Regions from separate parts of the Streptomyces sp. NBC_01257 genome, predicted to be linked through region 1. Evidence: riboswitches for the same ligand, from Rfam matches in the RefSeq annotation. Region 1 holds a riboswitch; the other holds the start of a gene.
The links. A riboswitch is a leader RNA that binds a small molecule or an ion and turns the genes downstream of it on or off. The one in region 1 is predicted to bind thiamine pyrophosphate.
Positions count from the first base shown of each region.

Region 2: another riboswitch for thiamine pyrophosphate. It lies ahead of OG408_RS35485 (purine-cytosine permease family protein); the one in region 1 lies ahead of thiO (glycine oxidase ThiO).

Region 1 covers NZ_CP108472.1:2,592,402-2,602,409, reverse strand. The annotation lists gene OG408_RS10960 (sulfite oxidase-like oxidoreductase) at 1-170, shown strand, start outside; gene OG408_RS10955 (DUF4396 domain-containing protein) at 195-698, opposite strand; gene OG408_RS10950 (deoxyribonuclease IV) at 787-1,644, opposite strand; gene pknB (Stk1 family PASTA domain-containing Ser/Thr kinase) at 1,651-3,567, opposite strand; gene OG408_RS10940 (thiazole synthase) at 3,751-4,545, opposite strand; gene thiS (sulfur carrier protein ThiS) at 4,548-4,778, opposite strand; gene thiO (glycine oxidase ThiO) at 4,775-5,956, opposite strand; TPP riboswitch at 5,953-6,066, opposite strand; gene OG408_RS10925 (NAD(P)/FAD-dependent oxidoreductase) at 6,205-7,446, shown strand; gene OG408_RS10920 (Rv2175c family DNA-binding protein) at 7,516-7,881, shown strand; gene thiE (thiamine phosphate synthase) at 7,980-8,633, shown strand; gene metF (methylenetetrahydrofolate reductase [NAD(P)H]) at 8,755-9,672, shown strand; gene OG408_RS10905 (hypothetical protein) at 9,724-10,008, shown strand, end outside.
Region 2 covers NZ_CP108472.1:8,136,767-8,146,774, forward strand. The annotation lists gene OG408_RS35475 (alpha-mannosidase) at 1-1,877, shown strand, start outside; gene OG408_RS35480 (alpha-mannosidase) at 1,962-5,123, shown strand; gene OG408_RS35485 (purine-cytosine permease family protein) at 5,090-6,490, opposite strand; TPP riboswitch at 6,480-6,573, opposite strand; gene OG408_RS35490 (FBP domain-containing protein) at 6,685-7,179, opposite strand; gene OG408_RS35495 (nucleotide triphosphate diphosphatase NUDT15) at 7,236-7,739, opposite strand; gene OG408_RS35500 (hypothetical protein) at 7,813-8,712, opposite strand; gene OG408_RS35505 (SPFH domain-containing protein) at 8,709-9,722, opposite strand; gene OG408_RS35510 (TetR/AcrR family transcriptional regulator) at 9,996-10,008, opposite strand, start outside.

The DNA of each region.
Region 1 (10,008 bases):
TGCCGCACCTGTACGCCTGGAAGGGCCCCAAGTGGGTCCGGGGCATCGAGTACATGACCGCCGACCGCCGGGGTTTCTGGGAGGAGCGCGGCTACCACAACATCGGCGATCCCTGGCGGGAGCAGCGTTACTCCTACCAGGAGGAGCCCGGGGACGGCCCCGAGCTCTGACCCCGCACCTCCTGCCGCGCTCGCTCAGTGGTGGTAGCGGTGCACCACCGCGTGACCCTTCCCGCGGCCGATCATCCACTTGTTCACCGGTGTGGTGACGACGAACGCGACGGCGAGCGAGATCGCGAGCGCTCCCCAGAACAGGACGTCCGAGAGCATCGCGTCCATGGCGCCGGGCCACAGGACGATCACCCCGTTGTCGATCAGCTCCATCACCGCGATGGAGAGCGTGTCGGCCGCGAGGGCGATCCGGAACGCGGTCCCGAAGTCGATGCCCGACCTCAGGACGGACCGCAGGGTCAGCGTGTAGCCGAAGAAGAACGCCAGGATGATCGCCAGGACCATCGTCGGTACGTTGCCCCAGCCCAACGCCGTGCCGATCACCATGCCGAGGACCTCGCCGATGGCGCATCCCGTGAGGCAGTGGAGGGTCGCCCGGGCGGCCGTCGCCCAGCTCGTGCCGCCGGCCCCGTGCTCACCGTGGCCCGCGTGACCGGTGTGCTGCCCGTGCTCTGCGTGGTCCTGCATGGTGTTCCCCCAATGCCGAGGAGCGGTTCCTGTCGACCACAGGAACCGTATACCCCCCTGGGGTATTCCTCAACGGGTGTCCGCCCGGTCAGTCCCGCCCGCGCAGCTCCTTCAGCCGGGCCACGTCCGCCGCGTGCCCCGCCGTGCCGCCGGGGGTCTCGATGACCAGCGGCACCCCCTCGGTGGCCGGGTGCGAGAACAGCTCCCGGAACGGCTCCTCGCCGATGTGGCCCGCGCCGATGTTCTCGTGCCGGTCCTTGTGGGCCCCGGCCACGTCCTTGGAGTCATTGGCGTGGATCAGCTTCAGCCGGCCCTCGCCGACCGTCTCCACCAGCAGGTCCAGCGTCTCCTTCATGCCGCCCGGCCCGGCCAGATCGTGGCCCGCCGCGAAGATGTGGCAGGTGTCGAGGCAGATGCCGAGCTTCGGGTGGGCGTCGAGCGCGTCGAAGTACGGTCCGAAGTCCCAGGTCCGTGAGCAGAGCGAGAAACCCTGGCCCGCGGTCGACTCCAGCAGCAGGAACGGGTCGTCGTCGTGCGTCAGCTCGTCCAGCAGCGGCCGCATGTGGGTGCGCACCTGGGCCAGCGCCTCCTCGCGCGGCCGGCCGTTGGTCGCCGAACCGGTGTGCACCACGACGCCCAGGGCGCCGATCTCGCGGGCCCGGCGCAGCGAGTGGCGCAGCGACTCCACGGACTTCTCGACGGTCGCCGGGGTGTGCGAGCCGAAGTTGATCAGATACGGGGCGTGGACGTACGCCGGTATCGACTCGGCGGCGCACTCGGTGCGGAACTGTTCGTCCTGCGCCGGATTCCCGGCCGGGGTCGCCCAGCCGCGCGGATTGGCGACGAAGACCTGGACGGCCTCCGCGCCCATCCCGCGGGCGTAGGGGAGCCCGACCTTGGCGAGGCCGCCGGCCACCGGGACGTGACCGCCGACAGGGTTGCGCATGGTGATCTAGAGCCCCTTGGTCTTGATGGTGATGGTGCTGCCCTCGGGCGCCCGGTCGCCGCCGTCCACGGACTGGCTCGCGATGGTGTCGCTGAATGAGAGGAACGGGCGGTCGACCTTGACCTCGAAGCCCGCGTCCTCCAGCTCGCCGCGGGCGTCGTCGACGTCCTTGCCGGTGACGTCCGGGACGTCGATCATCCGCGGGCCGCTGGACACGGTCAGGGTGACGGTGTCGCCCTCGGCGGCCTCGGTGCCCTCGGGGACCGACTGGCGGGCGACGTTGCCCTCGTCCTCCGGGGAGCTGACCCGGCCCGGTGCGACGACGACCTTGAGGCCGGCGTCCTCCAGCTCCGCCGTGGCGTCGTCGGCCGACTCGCCGGTGACGTCGGGGACATCGACCGGGCTGCCCTTGGAGACCACGATCGCGACCGCGGTGTCCGGGTGGCGCTCGGCGCCCGCCTCCGGGTCCGTACGCACCACCTCACCGGCCGCCGCGTCCTCGCTGAACTCCTTGGTGATCATGCCGGGCGCCAGGCCCGCCTTCTCCAGCCGCCGCTTGGCGTCGGACAGCTCGATGCCCGCGACGTCGGGGACCTGGACGATCTCGGGCCCGCGCGAGACGACGAGCGCGACCGAGCCGTTGCCCCGGATCTTGGCACCCGACTTCGGGTCGCTGCTGATCACCTGACCGCGGTCGACGGTGTCGCTGTAGGCCCGCCGGACGCCCTTCAGCTCCAGACCGGCGTCCGAGAGCCGTCCCTCGGCCGCCTTCTGGCTCTGGCCCAGCAGGGAGGGGACCCGGGTGAACTGTCCGACGTTGATGTACCAGACGCCACCGCCGACCCCCAGGACCAGCAGCAGGGCCAGGACCACCGCGATGACGCCGCGCCGCGGCGCCCCGCGCCGGCCCGGCCGGGCCGGCGGCTGCGGGGGCAGCGGCGGGGGCATCTCCAGCCGGCTGGTGTGGTGCGCGGTGCCCTGGCCGGGCGGCAGCACCCGGGGGATCACCCGGGTACGGTCCTCGGCGTCGTCGTGCACCTCGGCCACGGCCTGCGGCGGCACCGCGTCCAGCTGGGCGTCGGTCAGGCCGGACCGGACCACGCGGGACTCGGCGAGCAGCGCCACCGCGTCGAACGGACGGGCCTCGGGGTCACGGGCGGTGGCGCTCGCCACCAGGTGGTCGAGCCCGGGCGCGAGTCCGGGGACGACGGCCGAGGGAGCCGGGACGCCCTCGTTGAGATGCTGGTAGATGACCTGCGCGGGGGAGTCCCCGGTGTGCGGCTTGGCGCCCGTGAGCATCTCGTACAGCACGACGCCGCAGGCGTACACATCGGCGCGGGTGTCCGTGGTGCCGTGCTCGATCTGCTCGGGGGCGAGATAGGAGACCGTGCCCAGGATGGTGCCGGTGGTGTCCGTGACCGAGCCGACCGCCCGGACCAGGCCGAAGTCGGCGACCTTGACCCGGCCGTCGTCGCCGATCAGCACGTTCTCCGGCTTCATGTCCCGGTGGATGAAACCCGCCCGGTGGGCGGCGCCCAGCGCGGCGAGGACCGGCTCCAGGATGTCCAGCGCAGCCCGCGGCTGAAGGGCGCCCCGCTCGCGCAGCACGTCGCGCAGCGTGCAGCCGGCGACGTACTCCATCGCGAGGTAGACGTACTGCTCCTGCGCGCCCTGGTCGAAGACCGCGACCACGTTGGGGTGCGCCAGCCGGGCCACCGACTTGGCCTCGCGGATGAAGCGCTCGACGAACGAGGCGTCGGTCGCGAGCGCCGGATGCATCACCTTGAGGGCGAGCACCCGGTCGAGCCGGGTGTCCATGGCCCGGTAGACCGTGGCCATGCCGCCCACGGCGATGCGGGCATCGACGCGGTAGCGGCCGTCGAGCAGCTGCCCGACGAGAGGGTCCTGGAGGGTCGTATCCACGCAGCCGAGTCTACGAGCCACCGCGGACACGGCCGACTGGCCGGGGCGATCCCGGGGCCGTACTGCAGCCGAGCCGTGACAGGGACATGCGATCCGCCGTCACCGACCGGGGCGTGGCCCGGGCCCCGGGGGTGCCGCGACCGGTCCATGAGATCCGCCTCACGCACCGGCCGGGCCCCCGGCTCAGAACGCCGGGCGCTCCGGATCCAGCACCGCACGCCCCGCCGCCGGTGACGACGCCTCCGCGAAGTGCCGGCGCGGGATGCGTCCCGCCCGGTACGCGAGCCGCCCGCCCTCCACCGCATGGCGCATCGCGGCGGCCATCAGCTCGGGTTCCTGGGCCCGGGTCACCGCGGACGCCAGCATCACGGCCGCACACCCCAGCTCCATGGCGAGCGCCGCGTCCGACGCGGTGCCGGCGCCCGCGTCCAGGATCACCGGCACCCGCGCCTGCTCGACGATCAGCTGGAAGTTGTGCGGATTGCGGATGCCCAGACCGGAGCCGATGGGGGAGCCGAGCGGCATGACCGCCGCGCACCCCACGTCCTCCAGCTTCCGGGCCAGCACCGGGTCGTCGTTCGTGTAGGGCAGCACGGTGAAGCCGTCGTCCACCAGCGTCTCCGCCGCGTCCAGCAGCTCGACGGGGTCCGGCAGCAGGGTGCGCTCGTCGGCCACCACCTCCAGCTTGACCCAGTCGGTGCCGAGCGCCTCGCGGGCGAGGCGGGCGGTGAGCACGGCCTCGCCGGCCGTGAAGCAGCCCGCGGTGTTCGGCAGCACCCGGATGGAGAGCCGCTCCAGGACGGAGAGCACGGAGCCCTGCACGGTCGGGTCCAGCCGGCGCATCGCGACGGTGGTCAGCTCGGTGCCGGAGGCGGTCAGCGAGCGCTCCAGCACATCCAGGCTGGGCGCCCCGCCCGTTCCCATGATCAGCCGCGAGCCGAACACGGTGCCGCCGAGGGTGAAGAGGTCGTCGGACACGGTCAGCCTCCCTGGACAGCGGTCAGGACCTCGACCCGGTCGCCGTCGGCGAGCGCGGCCGCGGGCCACTGGCCGCGCGGTACGACGGTCTCGTTCAGGGCGGCCGCGACGCCCGACGGCGCACCGGTCAGCGAGGCGACGAGGGCGTCCAGCGTGGTGCCCGGCGCGACGGCGACGGTCTCGCCGTTCACGGACACGGAGACGGAGGCGGGGAGGGGGACGGGCTCGCTCATGCGGGCTGCTCCTGACGTGCGGGGGCGGCGGTGGGGGAGAAACGGCCGGGGGAGAAGGGGCGGGCCACCTCGGGCAGCTCGCCGTCGGCCAGCAGCTGCGCCATGGCATCACCGGTGACGGGGGTGAGCAGCACCCCGTTGCGGTGGTGGCCGGTGGCGAGATGGAGGCCGGGCAGGGCGGTGCGGCCGAGCAGCGGGGCGTTGTCCGGGGAGGCGGGGCGCAGACCGGCGCGCGTCTCGGTGAGCGGCAGCTCGGTGATGCCCGGCACCAGCTCGTGGGCGTCGCGCAGCAGCTCGTACACGCCGCCCGCCGTGACGGTGGTGTCCCAGCCCATCTCCTCGCTGGTGGCGCCGACGACCAGCTCGCCGTTCTCGCGCGGTACGAGGTAGACGTGGCTGCCCCGGACCACGGCCCGCACGGTGCGGGAGAGGAAGGGGGCGTACGCGGTGGGTACGGTCAGCCGCAGCACCTGGCCCTTCACCGGGCGGACCGGCGGCAGGACGTGCTCCGGCACGCCCGCGAGCCGGCCGCTGAGACTGCCCGCGGCGAGCACGACCTGATCGGCCGCCGGGTGCGTGCCGTCGGCCAGCCCGGCTCCGGTCGCCCGGTCGCGCTCCACCGTGAGCCGCTCGGCCCGGTGGCGGTGGAAGACGACTCCGGCCCGCTCGCACGCCGTCAGCAGCGCGGCGGCCAGCCGGCGCGGGTCGACCTGATGGTCGCCGTCGACCCGCAGCCCGCCCCGTACGCCCGGGGCCAGCATCGGTTCCAGCCGGCGGCACTCACGGCCGGTGAGCCACTCGGACTCCAGCCCCGAACGCTGCTGCAGGGCGTGCAGGTCCCGCAGATGGGCGCGGTCGTCGGCGTCCAGCGCGACGGCCAGGGTGCCGCAGGTCCGGAAGCCGATGTCCTGTCCGCTCGCGGCCTCCAGCTCCGCCGCGAACGACGGGTAGCGCACGGCGGAGGCGACGTTGAGACCGAGCAGCATCTCCTCGCCGTAGTGGAGTTCGGTGACGGCGGCCAGCATGCCGGCCGCGACCCGGGCGGCCCCGCCGCCCGGATCCGGATCGACGACGGCGGTGGAAAGACCGCGCTGCGCCGCCCGCCAGGCGGTGACCAGGCCGATGATGCCGCCCCCGATGACGAGGACGTCGGACCCGCTCGTGTGGTGGATACGCATGGGCGTCCAGCCCCTCCCTTCGCCGGCATGACCCGGATCAGGTTCGTACGGTCGGAGGCCGTCCAGCCTCCCTCTCAGCCCGGTGCGCCCGGGCTCCCGCGAGTTCTTTGCACGGGCCACCCTAGACCCCGTCCCGCGTGGCCGGTAAGGGAGCCGTGGCGCGGTGGACGCGGGCGCGGGGAGAGCGTCCGGGGCGACGATCCGGAAACCACCTGCCTGACGGACCGTCAGATGATTAAGGTGGACAGGTGAGCGAACAGACCGGACAGCAGCAGGCAGCGCGGCCGGGCCGCCGCGTCGTGATCGCCGGAGCGGGCATGGCGGGCGTGCAGACCGCGGTGGCCCTGCGCGAACAGGGCTTCACCGGCCCCGTCACGCTGATCGGCGCCGAACCGCACCAGCCGTACGACCGGCCGCCGCTGTCGAAGGCGGTCCTCCTCGGCAAGGCCGAGGACTCGGCCTTCGACATCGACTTCGAGGCGCTCGGCATCACCCTGCGGCTCGGGCTCGACGTGACGGCACTGCGCGCGGCCGACCACGAACTGGACACCCCGGACGGGCCCGTCCCGTACGACGCCCTGGTCGTCGCCACCGGCGCCGAACCCCTGGTGCTGCCCGGCTCCGAGGGCGTCCCGGGCGTCCACCTCCTGCGCACACTGGACGACGCCGCCCGGCTGCGCCCGGTCCTGGAACGGCAGCACGACGTCGTGGTCGTCGGCGCCGGCTGGATCGGCGCCGAGTTCGCCACCGCCGCCCGGGCGGCCGGCTGCGCCGTCACCGTCGTCGAGGCCGCGGACCGCCCGCTCGCCGGCGCGCTGCCCGCCGAGGTCGCCGCCCCGATGGCCGGCTGGTACACCGAGAGCGGCGCCGTGCTCCTCACCGGCGCCCGGGTCGCCCGCGTCGAGCCCGGCCGGGTCGCCCTCGCGGACGGCCGCACCCTCCCGGCCGACGCGGTCGTCGTCGGCATCGGAGCCCGGCCCGCGACCGGCTGGCTGGCCGGATCGGGCATCGCGCTCGGCCCGGACGGATCGGTGACCGCCGACGCGTCGCTGCGCACCTCGCTCCCCGACGTGTACGCGGTCGGGGACTGCGCCTCCTTCCCCTCGGCCCGGTACGGCGAACGGCTGCTCGTCCACCACTGGGACAACGCCCTCCAGGGCCCCCGCACGGTCGCCGCCGCCGTCGTCCGGGAGGACGGGGGGCAGCGCCCCGTCTACGACCCCGTGCCCTACTTCTGGTCCGAGCAGTTCGGCCGCTTCGTCCAGTACGCGGGCCATCACACGGGGGCCGACGCGCTGGTGTGGCGGGGTGATCCGGCGGACCCCGCGTGGTCGGTCTGCTGGCTGCGCGCCGGTGCGCTCGTCGCCGTACTGGCGGTCGGCCGTCCGCGCGATCTCGCGCAGGGCCGCAAACTCGTCGAATCAGGGGCGGAACTCGACCCGGAGCGGGTCGCCGACCCCTCCGTGCCGCTGAAATCGGCCACGCTCTGACCAGGTGTCCGACCCCCGTACGGTCGGCCCGGGTACCGACTGTCGGTCCGGGATGGCACGCTTGTCCCCGTGACCGAGATTGACGCAAAGATCGATGCTCTCGTCCCCGCCTGGCTCCACCTGCCCGACATCGCCGAAATGTTCGATGTCGAGGTGACGCGCGTGCGCCAGCTGGTCAAGGAGGGCCAGCTCATCGCCGTGCGCCGTGGTGAGAACCGGGCGCTCCAGGTGCCTGCCGCCTTCATCGACGGCGACAAGGTGGTCAAGGGCCTTTCGGGGACCCTGACGCTCCTGAGGGACGACGGCTACTCCGACGCGGAGATGCTGGAATGGCTCTTCACACCCGACCCGAGCCTGCCGGGCACGCCCGCGCAGGCACTGAGTGAGAATCGCGGCACGGAGGTGAAGCGCCGCGCCCAGGCGCTCGCCGTCTGACCGACCGCCGCACGGGGAATGCGGGCCGCGCCGCGCGGCCCGCATTCCGCGCGGCACCACCGAACCACCGCCATCGCTTCCCCGGGGGGAACCGCACCATGTCCACGCCTCGCGCGCAGCTGTCCGACGCCCGGCTCTACCTGTGCACGGACGCCCGCCGGCGCCAGGGTGACCTGCCCGCGTTCCTCGACGCGGTCCTCGCCGGCGGTGTCGACATCATCCAGCTGCGCGACAAGGGCATGGAGGCAGCAGAGGAGCTCGAACACCTCGCGCTCTTCGCCGACGCCTGCAAGCGGCACGGCAAGCTCCTCGCGGTCAACGACCGGGCCGACGTCGCCCACGCCATCGGATCCGATGTGCTGCACCTGGGCCAGGGCGACCTGCCGGTCCCGGCCGCCCGCGCCGTCATCGGCCAGGACGTGGTCATCGGCCGCTCCACGCACGCCGAGGCCGAGGTCGACGCGGCCGTCGCCGAGCCCGGCGTCGACTACTTCTGCACCGGCCCCTGCTGGCCCACCCCGACCAAGCCCGGCCGGCACGCCCCCGGCCTGGACCTGGTGCGGTACGCCGCCTCGCTCGCCCCCGCCCGCCCGTGGTTCGCCATCGGCGGGATCGACGCGGGCAACCTCGACCAGGTGCTGGACGCCGGAGCACGCCGGGTCGTCGTCGTGCGGGCCGTCACCGAGGCCGCCGATCCGGCCGCAGCGGCCGCGGACCTGGCCGCCCGGATCCGGGACCGCGCCGGCGCCTGACCCGGAACCCGACCGGCCGGTTCGGGACAGGAGTGTCCGAAGCGTGGACAAAGTTCGGGCAATCAAGCCAAATCGCCCCAGTTCGGTTGGGTGCTCGCCGTGCCCTGGTTAACCTGCCGGTATGGCCCTTGGCACACCTTCCACCAGGACAGATCACGCGCGCACCGTGCGTGAGATGCTCGCGACCGGCAAGACCTCGTACTCGTTCGAGTTCTGGGCGCCCAAGACCGAGAAGGGCGAGCGGAATCTCTGGAACGCGTTGCGCCGGGTCGAGGCGGTGCGGCCGAGCTTCGTCTCCGTGACCTACGGCGCCGGCGGCTCCACCCGGGCCGGGACGGTGAAGGCGACCCAGGACATCGCGGCCGAGTCCACCCTCACCCCGGTCGCGCACCTCACGGCGGTCAACCACTCCATCGCCGAGCTGCGCAACATGGTGGGCCAGTACGCGGACGCCGGGATCCGGAACATCCTCGCCGTGCGCGGAGACCCGCCGGGCGACCCGATGGGACCGTGGGTCGAGCATGCGCAGGGTGTGCGGTACGCGGCGGACCTCGTCCGGCTGATCAAGGAATCCGGCGATTTCTGTGTCGGCGTCGCGGCATTTCCCGAACGGCATCCGCGCTCGGCCGACTGGGACAGCGACATCCGGCATTTCGTGGACAAGTGCCGCGCCGGTGCGGACTACGCGATCACGCAGATGTTCTTCGACCCGGAGAATTATCTCCGGATGCGTGACCGGGTGGTCGCTGCGGGTTGCGACACCCCGGTCATCCCCGAGGTCATGCCCCTCACCAGCGTCCGGCAATTGGAGAGATTCGCCCAGCTCAGCAACGCGACCCTGCCCGCGGACCTGAAAGAACGCATCCTCGCCGCCAAGGACGATCCCGCCGCTGTACGCTCCATTGGCATCGACTTCGCAACGCGGTTCTGCGCGAAGCTGCTTTCCGAGGGTGTCCCCGGACTGCACTTCATCACGTTGAACAACTCGACGGCGACGCTCGAAATCTACGAGAATCTCGGACTGCACAAGCAGTCGTGACCGGCCGTACCCGCCACCACCCCGGGGCGGTGGCCGTAGAAGGGGGCGGGCATGGGCTGGACGGTCCTCTACATCGCGTTCGGCATCGTTGCGCTGTGGCTGCTCGGTGAGGTGCTGCTGCAGTACAAGGCACGCCTGCGCTGGCGCCTGCTCGCCTTCACCGGCTTCGTCGGTGTGGTCATCGGCGTCCTGATGCCGTCCGTGCCCGTCATCGCCCTCGGCGCGATCGCCTTCGCGACGGGGCAGACGTACGTCACGCTCTCCTTCCGCCGCGGCTTCTCGACGGGCTGGGCCATAGGGGGCAGCCCCGGGGAGAGCCGCCGCCGTCGCGCCGGC
Region 2 (10,008 bases), 5.5 Mb from region 1:
CGCAGATCATCAAGGCGGCCGGCTCCAAGTGGCTGCTCACCCAGAAGATCTCGTGGAACCGCACCAACAAGTTCCCGCACCATACCTTCGACTGGGAGGGCATCGACGGCACCCGGATCTTCACCCACTTCCCGCCCGTCGACAGCTACAACTGCGAAATGTCGGGCCGTCAGATAGCCCACGCCGCACGGAACTTCAAGGAGAAGGGGGTCGCCACCCGCTCCCTCGCGCCGACGGGCTTCGGCGACGGCGGCGGCGGCACGACGCGGGAGATGGTCGCCAAGGCGGCCCGGATGCGCAGCCTGGACGGATCGGCGATCGTCGAGTGGGAGGAGCCCGCCGCCTTCTTCGCGAAGGCCGAGGCCGAATACCCCGACCCGCCCGTCTGGGTCGGTGAGTTGTACCTCGAACTGCACCGCGCCACGTTCACCAGCCAGGCGCAGACGAAGCAGGGCAACCGGCGCAGCGAGCACCTCCTCGTGGAGGCCGAACTGTGGGCGGCCACGGCGGCCGTACGGACCGGCGCCCCGTACCCGTACGAGCAACTGGACCGGATCTGGAAGACGGTGCTGCTGCACCAGTTCCACGACATCCTGCCCGGCTCCTCGACCTCGTGGGTCCACCGGGAGGCACGGGCCACCTACGCACGCGTCGCCGAGGAGCTCGGCGCGGTCATCGCCGCCGCGCAGCGCGCGCTCGCCGGAGTCGGACCGGCCACCACGGAACTCGTGTTCAACGCGGCCCCGCACACCCGCGGCGGAGTCCCGGCCGGTGGCGCGTCCGGCGCGTCCGCCCACGACCGGCCGGTCACCCCCACCGCACGCGAGGGCGGCGGCCACGTCCTCGACAACGGACTCCTGCGGGTCGAGATCGACGCGAGGGGACTGGTGGTCTCCGCCTACGACATCGCCGCGGGCCGGGAGACGATCGCGCCGGATCAGGCGGCCAACCTGCTCCAGCTCCACCCGGACTTCCCCAACCAGTGGGACGCGTGGGACGTCGACGCCTTCTACCGGAACGTCGGCAGCGACCTCACCGACGTCGCCGAACTGACCGCCGACGCGGACGGGGTGCGGGTGGTCCGCGTCTTCGGCGACTCCCGGGTCACCCAGCTCCTGTCGCTTCCGGCCGACGTCAGACGGCTCGACATCGACACCGAGGTGGACTGGCACGAGACGGAGAAGTTCCTGAAGCTGGCCTTCCCGCTGGACGTGAAGGCCGACCGGTACGCCTCCGAGACGCAGTTCGGCCACGCCTACCGGCCCACCCACCAGAACACCAGCTGGGAGTGGGCCAAGTTCGAGGCCTGCAACCACCGCTTCGTCCACTTCGACGAGCCGGGCTGGGGCGTGGCCCTCGTCAACGACTCCACCTACGGGCACGACGTCAGCCGTTCGGTGCGCACCGCGGACGAGGGCACCACGACGACCGTGCGGGCCTCCCTGCTGCGCGCCCCGCGCTACCCCGACCCGGAGACCGACCAGGGCGTCCACCGCTTCCGGCACGCGCTGGTGCCGGGCGCGACGATCGGTGACGCGGTGCGCGAGGGATTCCGGGTGAACGTGCCCGAACGGCGGGTGACCGGCTCCGCCGAGGTGGCCCCGCTGGTGACCGTTGACAACGATGCCGTGGTGGTGAGCGCCGTGAAGCTGGCGGACGACCGAAGCGGCGACCTCGTCGTCCGGGTCTACGAGGCGAACGGAGGACGCGCCCGCGCCACGGTCACGGCGGACGCCTTCGCCGCCGGACGGGCCGCCGTGACGGATCTGCTGGAGCGCCCGATCGCCGACGCCGGGCCACCGGACACCGCGGGGGACGGGGTGGTCCTGTCCCTCCGGCCCTTCCAGATGGTGACGTTGCGCCTGCCGCGCGCCTGACCCCCGCGGCCGGCCGCCGCTTCCGGCCCACCCTCCGTGTCCCCCGCCCGGACGGCGCACCTCCCCTCAGGAAGGACCCTCACCGTGCACGACGAACGCCGGATCATCGAGCAGCGGATCCGTACGCTGCTCGATCGCGTCGTCCGCCCCGCCCTGTACACCTCCGCCCTCCCGCTCACCCTGTCCGCCTGGCACGTCGACGGCGAGCCCGTGCCCGTCGCCGACGCCCTGACCGCCGTGTACGAACCGTTCACGGCCGGCGGGGCCTGGGGCGGCCCCTGGTCGACGACCTGGCTGCGGGCCACCGCGCGGATTCCCGCCGCCTGGGCGGGCCGCCGTGTCGAGGCCGTCTTCGACCTCGGCTTCGACCTCGACCGGGGGCCGGGCGGCCAGGCCGAGGGGCTGGTTCACGACGCCCACGGCTCGCCCCTGCAGGGGCTGCACCCGTACCACCGCAGTGTGCTGCTGACCGATGCGGCCACGGCGGACTCGCCCGTCGACCTGCTGATCGAACTGGCCGCCAACCCGCCGATCGTCGGCAGCGCCGGCCTCCACACCCATCACGGCTCCTTGGAGACCGCGGGCGACGACCCCCTCTACCGCCTCGAACAGGCGGAGATCGCGGTCCGCGAGGACGACGTCTGGCACCTCATCCATGACATCGAGGTGCTGGACGAGCTCATGCACGAGCTCCCCGAAGGGTCCTCGCGCCGCCACGAGATCCTGCACGCCCTGCGCCGCGCGGCCGCCGCCGTCGACCCCGACGACGTGCCGCGCTCCGCGGCAGCGGCCCGCAGCCGGCTCGCCGGTGTGCTGTCCCGGCCCGCGCACGCCTCCGCGCACACCCTGAGCGCCGTCGGCCACGCCCACATCGACTCCGCCTGGCTCTGGCCGGTCCGCGAGACCGTACGCAAGTGCGCCCGCACCTTCACCAACATGACCACGATGGCCCGGGAGTACCCCGAGCTGGTCTTCGCCTGTTCCTCCGCCCAGCAGTACGCGTGGATGAAGGAGCAGCGGCCGGAGATCTTCGCCCGGATGCGGAAGGCGGCCGCCGACGGCACCTGGGTTCCGGTCGGCGGCATGTGGGTGGAGGCGGACGGCAATCTGCCCGGCGGTGAGGCGCTGGCCCGTCAGCTCGTCATGGGGCGGCGGTTCTTCGCCGAGGAGTTCGGGACCGAGCAGGACGGCGTCTGGCTGCCCGACTCCTTCGGCTACACCGCCGCCTATCCGCAGCTCGCCAGGCTGGCAGGCGCCAAGTGGTTCCTCACCCAGAAGCTCTCCTGGAACGAGACCAACAAGCTCCCGCACCACACCTTCGACTGGGAGGGCATCGACGGAACCCGGATCTTCACCCACTTCCCGCCCGTCGACACGTACAACGCCTCGCTCAGCGCGAGCGAGAACGCCCACGCCGAGGCCAACTTCGCGGACAAGGGTGTGGCGAGGCGCTCCCTCGTCCCGTTCGGCTACGGCGACGGCGGCGGCGGGCCCACCCGCACCATGCTGGAGAAGGCGCGCCGGCTCCGCGACCTCGAAGGGTCACCCAAGGTCGAGATCGTCGCCCCCGGCCGGTTCTTCGCCGAGGCCCGCGCCGAGCAGGACCGGCCGCCCGTGTGGCGCGGCGAGCTCTACCTGGAGAACCACCGGGGTACGTACACCAGCCAGGCCCGCACCAAGCGCGGCAACCGGCGCAGCGAGGCCCTGCTGCGGGAGGCCGAGCTCTGGGCCGCGACGGCATCGGTCCTGGCCGGCGCGCCCTACCCGTACGAGCGGCTGGAAGCGGTGTGGCGGCGGGTGCTGCTCAACCAGTTCCACGACATCCTGCCCGGGTCCTCCATCGCCTGGGTGCACCAGCAGGCCGAGCGGGAGTACCGGGAGATCCGCGCCGAGCTGGAAGCGATGACCGGGGCCGCCGCCGGGCATCTGCCGGGCGGCCCCGCCCTGCTCAACGCCGGTCCCTACGCCCGCCGCGAGGTCGCCGTCGTCGCAGGCGGCACCGGGCTGCCGCACGCCCAGCAGCTCTCCGACGGCAGGGAGGCGGTCCTCGCCGACGTGCCCGCGCTCGCCACCGGCGGCACGCTCGGCCGTCCCCGCCAGGCCGTCACCGCACGCGCCGACGACGGCGGATACGTCCTGGACAACGGCCTGCTGACCGTCGTCGTGGACAGCCGGGGGCTGGTCACCTCGGTGTACGACCGCACCGCCCGGCGCGAGGCGATCGCGCCCGGCGCCGCGGGCAACCTGCTCCAGATCCATCCCGACGACCCCAACCTGTGGTCCGCCTGGAACATCGACCGGTACTACCGCGACACCGTGCACGACCTCGACGAGGCCGACTCGGTGACCCTGACGGACGCGGGCCCGCTGCTCGCCTCCGTACGCGTCGAGCGCACCCACCGCGCCACCACGATCGTCCAGCACCTCGAACTGACCGCGGAGAGCCGTCAGCTGACCGTCCGCACCGACATCGACTGGCAGGAGCGCGACGCCGTGCTCAAGGCGGCCTGGCCGCTCGACGTGCACGCGGAACGGGAGAGCGCCGAGATCCAGTTCGGCCATGTGCAGCGGCCCACCCACGAGAACACCAGCTGGGACGCCGCCCGCTTCGAACTGTGGGCCCACCGCTGGGTGCACGTCGGCGAACGGCACTGGGGCGCCGCCCTGCTCAACGACTCCACCTACGGCCACGACATCGGCCGCGACACCCGCGAGGAGGACGGCGGCACCACCACGACCGTCCGGCTCTCGCTGCTGCGGGCCCCGCACAGCCCCGACCCGCAGGCGGACCGGGGGCGCCACGCGTTCAGCTACGCCCTGCTCACCGGCGCCGGTGTCGAGGAGGCCATCGCGGGCGGGTACGCGCTCAACCTGCCCCTGCGTCCCGCTCCGGCCGAGGCCCGCGCGCTGGTCACCCTCGACACGACGGATGTCGTCGTGGAGTCGGTCAAGCTCGCCGACGACCGCAGCGGAGACGTGATCGTGCGGCTGTACGAGGCCTGTGGGGGAGCGGTCACGGCACGGCTGACGGCGGGCTTCCCCGTCGCCGGGATCGCCGACTGCGACCTGCTCGAAGAACCGGACCAGGAGCTGATGCCACCGGCCGAGCCGGGTTCGGGCCCGCCCGGCCCGTCGTCGGCGGAGCTGCGGATGCGCCCCTTCCAGATCCGCACCCTGCGCCTGCGCCCGGCAGGACCGGGCGCAGGTCCCTCTCAGGAGCGTCGGCTCAACCGCAGTGGTGCGTAGACCGCCAGGGCCACCAGGAACGCCACACCGTAGGCGAGGTCGGCCCCGTGCAGCGCCGTGGCCACCGGGCCCACGTACAGGCTGGTGTTCATGAACGGCACCGCGGCCGCGAAGGCGACGGCGAACGCGGTGAGCGCCGGCCACCACGGCTGCCGGCGGGAGCTCTCGGCGGCCAGATCGACCGGCGCGCCACCGCGGGCCCTCGACCGGACGATCCAGTCGACGGCGACGATCGCGACGAAGCCGGGGATCCAGTAGCCGACGAGCAGCAGCACGTTCTGGAACCGGGCCGTGGTGTCGGCCGCGTGCATCCACAGCACCAGCGGGAATCCGAGCGCGGCGGCGAGTGCCGCCGCGACGGGGCGCGGCAGGCGGACCCCCATGGTCTGCAGCGCCAGCGATCCGCTGTAGTCGTTCATGGCGTTGCTGCACAGCGCGGCGAGCGCCACCGCGAGCAGCCCGAACCCGCCGAGGGCGCCGCCGCCCAGCAGGGTGTCGATGCCGTGCGCGGTCTGGTCGGTGAAGACGGACGCACCCCACAGCCCGAGGGTCTGGACCGCGACGAACGAGGCGCTGATGCCGAGCAGGGTGCACCAGAACATCCGCGGCCGGGACGCGGTGGCCGGCAGATAGCGGCTGAAGTCACTGGCGTACGGCGCCCAGGACACGGCGAGGCTCAGTGCGATGGTGCAGGTCAGGACGAAGGCACCGGCCCGGTCGGCGCCGTGCACCGAGCCGGTCGAGGCGGGGTGCACACCGTCCAGGAGCTTCGTGGCGAGCACCAGGAAGGCGGCGGCCAGCGCGAACGTCATGACGGTCTGGAGCCGGTGGATCACCTCGTACCCCAGGACGCCGAGCGCCCCCTGCGCTGCCATCATGACCAGCACGCCGAGCCAGAACGGCCAGCCGCACAACTGGGCCAGCGCGTCCCCGCCGAACAGACCGATCAGCGCGTCCCAGGCGATGGACGACAGCCACTGCAGAGCGCCGGGGACGACGACGCCCCGGCCGAACGCCAGCCGTGCGAGCGGGAGTTGCCCGGCACCGGTCCGGCTTCCCCAGGTGCCCAGGTACGCGGTGGGCACGGCGCCCACCAGCGTGCCGAGCACGACGGCGGCGAGCGCCGTCGCGAAGTCCAGGCCCAGCGCGATGCCGACCGTGCCGGTGAAGACCCCGGTCATGGTCAGGTTGGGGGCGAACCAGACGGTGAACAGCCGGCCGGGCCCGCCGTAGCGGCGGTCCTCGGGCACGGGGGCTATGCCGTGCGCCTCGACGCGCAGATCGCCGGGGGCGGTGGGCATGCGCCCGCCGAAAGCGGGCCGGGCTTCCACCGCTGCGCGCTCGTCCTGGGCATACGGCAATGACATGAGACATCCCTCCGCCAGTGCTAACTGGTTCAGGTTCGACGGGTGTGTTCTCAGCCCCTTGTGGGGCACCCCGTGTCCGGTTCGGCGGTCAGGATAGCCGGACCCGCGCACCTGCCCGTGCGGCGGGGTCGCCGGCGAGGGCCGGAAGGGAAGCGCGCGGCGGAACCCGCGCCGCCGCGTCCGCCGCGGCCCGCTCAGGCGAAGAGCTTGGCGACGTACGCGGAGAGGTTGGCCGTCGTGCGGGCGATCTGCTCCTCCACGGTCAGCGACTCCTTGAAGCGGGCGCCCGAGGCCACGGCCTTCTTCCCCCGCACATAGAGCGAGCAGGCCAGATCGGTGCACATGTACAGGCCGACCGAATTGCCGTCCCGTCCCGCCGGGCCGGTCTTGCGGGCGGTCATCAGCGACACCCCGCTGCCCGGGTGCGTGGTCAGACAGAGCGAGCACATGCTCCGGTGCAGGAAGCCGCGCTGCTGGGAGGGGAAGCGCAGCGTGATGCCGGTCAGCCTGCCCTCGTGCTCGGTGACGATGTAGCTCCGTCCCGGGGCGGAGAGGTCACGCCAGCCCAGGAAGTCGAGATCGTCCCACGGCAGCTCGTCGAAGTCGCGGGGCAGCGGCAGGCGCTTGGCTTCTCCCTTGGAGCAATTCACGAACGATGTGCGGATGTCCTGCTCGGTCACGGCCTTCATGTCTACGAAGCTAACGCCGCCTATGGTCCCTAGGCAAATGATTAATGGGTGTAGGTCTACGCCTGCGTGCCCTCGGTCACGATGTCCAGCCGGTGCACGGGCGGATGCGCGATGCCGAGGTCCGGGCGCCAGGCCGCGAGGATCTGTGCGGAGGGGTCGAAGAGCGCCTTCGGCAGGTCCTCGGGCCGGGTCCACCGCCAGGTGCTGATGAGGTGGGGCTCGGTCACCTGTGCGGCGCCGTCCCCGGCCGTCACCAGCGCGGCCATCGTGACCCGGTTGATCCCGTGGACCGCGTCGTGGAGCATCGCGAAGACGCGCACCTCGTGCTCCTCGGCCTCCAGGCCCGTCTCCTCGCGGAGTTCCCGCACCGCCGCCGCCGCGATCGACTCGTGCGTCGGATCGACCTTGCCGCCGGGCAGCTCCCAGGTGCCGCTGTGATGCCGGCCGAGCAGGACGCGGCCCTGCCCGTCGAGCACGAGCACGCCGACACCCAGCGCCGCCTGGGCCAGGGGCGGGCGGGAGTTGCGGGCGGGGATCCGCGAAGTCGCGTCGCTGTCCATGGTGTTCCTCACGAGGTCGGTGACGGGTACGGGCCACCGAGCCTACGGGCGGGCGGGCCGGCCCCGGCGGTGGTCAGGCGGCCAGCCGCAGCGAGGTGGCCGAGATGCCGAGCCGCACGGTCTGCCCCCAGGTCAGCTCCAGCGCGTCCGCCTCCATGCCGTCGCCGAAGACCACCACCCGGTCGGACTCGACGGTCAGCCGCAGACCCTGTTCGCGGCCGAGCTCGCCCGAGACGAGCGAGGTGCCCGTGGCCGGGGACGGCCAGGCCTCCCGGACGAACCAGAGCAGCCGCGGATCGGTCGGTCCCGGCAGGGTGAGCGGGCTGCGGCGCTCCTGCCACAGGGAGCGCAGCCACCCGGTGGCACCGGTGCCCGTGCCGACCAGCACACCGGAGGAGGCCTGCGGTTCGGCGGGGGAGTCCACCCCGTCCGGGCCGAGCCGGTAGCGAGCCGTCTGGTGCCCGGACGGGCCCAGGTAGATCTCGTTGAGGGCCAGCAGCCGCTGGGTGTCGTCGGCCACCGCCTCCACCATGGTGAGTTCGTCCGCCCGGCCGCCCGGGGTGACCGCCGCCCGCAGCAGTGCGGGTGCGTCGGCCGGGCGGTGGCGGACCAGGACGCCCGGATTGCGGCCGGGATCGGTGTCGATGCCCACCACCGGCTGGCCGGAGAGGTACTTGGCGGCGTTGGCGACCAGCCCGTCCTGGCCGACGACGACCACCACGTCCTCCGGCGCGAACAGGAAGCGGTCCAGATCAGCCCGCTCCACCCGGGACCGGCGCCACTGGAGCGGCACCGCCGCCGCCACGTCGGCCAGCGCCTGCCGGGTCCTTTCGTGCCGCCGGGCCACCTCGTCGATGGACCGGCCCCGGCTGGAGAGGAAGAACGCCGCCTGGCCGTGCGTCCCGTGCCGGGCCAGCAGCTCCTCGTACTCGGTCGTGCGGTGGACCAGCACCGCCCGCGGCGCCAGGCTCACGCCCGGGTCTCCGGGGCGGGCCTGCCCAGCTTGGTCAGCAGGCCGGTCAGGACGTCGGGGGAGAGGGTCAGGCTGTCGATGCGCGGCAGGTTCTCGGCGAGCCGGGTGGCGGCCAGCGCGTGCAGCGTCGCGGCCTCGACCTCGCCGTGCACCCGCAGCCAGGCCGCCTGGGACTCGGCACGGGCCGCGCCGACCTCACGCGCCGCTTCGGCCTCGGCGCGGGCCAGGCGCACCTTGCGCGCCGCCTCCGCCTCCGCGCGTACACCGTCGGCCGCCGCGTTCTCCTCGGCCTCGCGGCGGGTGTTGGTGCCGCGCTGCTCGACCAGCTGCTCCTCGCGCCGGGCCAGTTCGATCTGGCTGGCCAGCTCGTTCTCGGCGATCGTCCGCTCCCGCTCGACGGCCACCGCCCGGCGTTCGTAGGTGGCCCGGTCGGCCTCCTGCTGGATCTGCTCGCGGGCCGGGGTGCGCAGGGCCCGTTCCACCTCGGCCTCCGGGCGGATGGCGACGACGCGCACCGCCACCACGTCGATGCCGGTCGCGGGCAGCCGGGGCTCACCGGCCAGTCCGGCGGCCACCCGCTCGCGCACCGCGGCGACACCGTCCACCAGCGCACCGGCCAGCGGGGTGCGGGCCAGCACGTCGAGGGTGTGCTGCTGCGCCGTCTCGGTGAGCAGCGTCGCGATCTGCTCCAGCGGCGCGCCGCGCCAGGCGCCGGTGTCGGGGTCGACGGAGAAGTCGAGGCGCGCCGCGGCCTCGGCCGGATCGCTGATCCGGTACGTCACGGTGGCCTGCACGGTGACGTCCTGGAAGTCGGCCGTGCGCGCGTGGAACGCCATGGCCAGTTCGCGGTCGTTGACCGGTACCTCGGAGAGCGCGGCGCTGAGCGACCGGTACCAGAAGCTGAGCCCCGCGCCGTCGTGGGCGAGCAGGCCGCGCTTGTGGTGGCGGATGTGGGCCGTGGGCGCGGAGCGCAGATGACGCCAGCCGAAGCGGCGGGTGATGTCGGCCATGATGGGACCCCCTCGTTCTCGTCATGGAGACGATAAGCGGGACGGCCGCATATCGTCAAGGGGACGAGAAGAGGTGTCTGCGGCGGTGCGGCCTCGCCGCCCCGCCGGCGGCGAGGCGGTCCGGCGGTTCGGCGGTTCGGCGGTTCGGCGGGAAACACGGCCGGCCGGCGACTTCCGCAGAAGTCACCGGCCGGCCGGTGGTGCGCCGCCCCCGTCCCCACGGTGCGGCGCGGGCGGACCGTCGTCATCCGCTGGGACGACGGCCCACGTCTGTCAGGACCCGGGC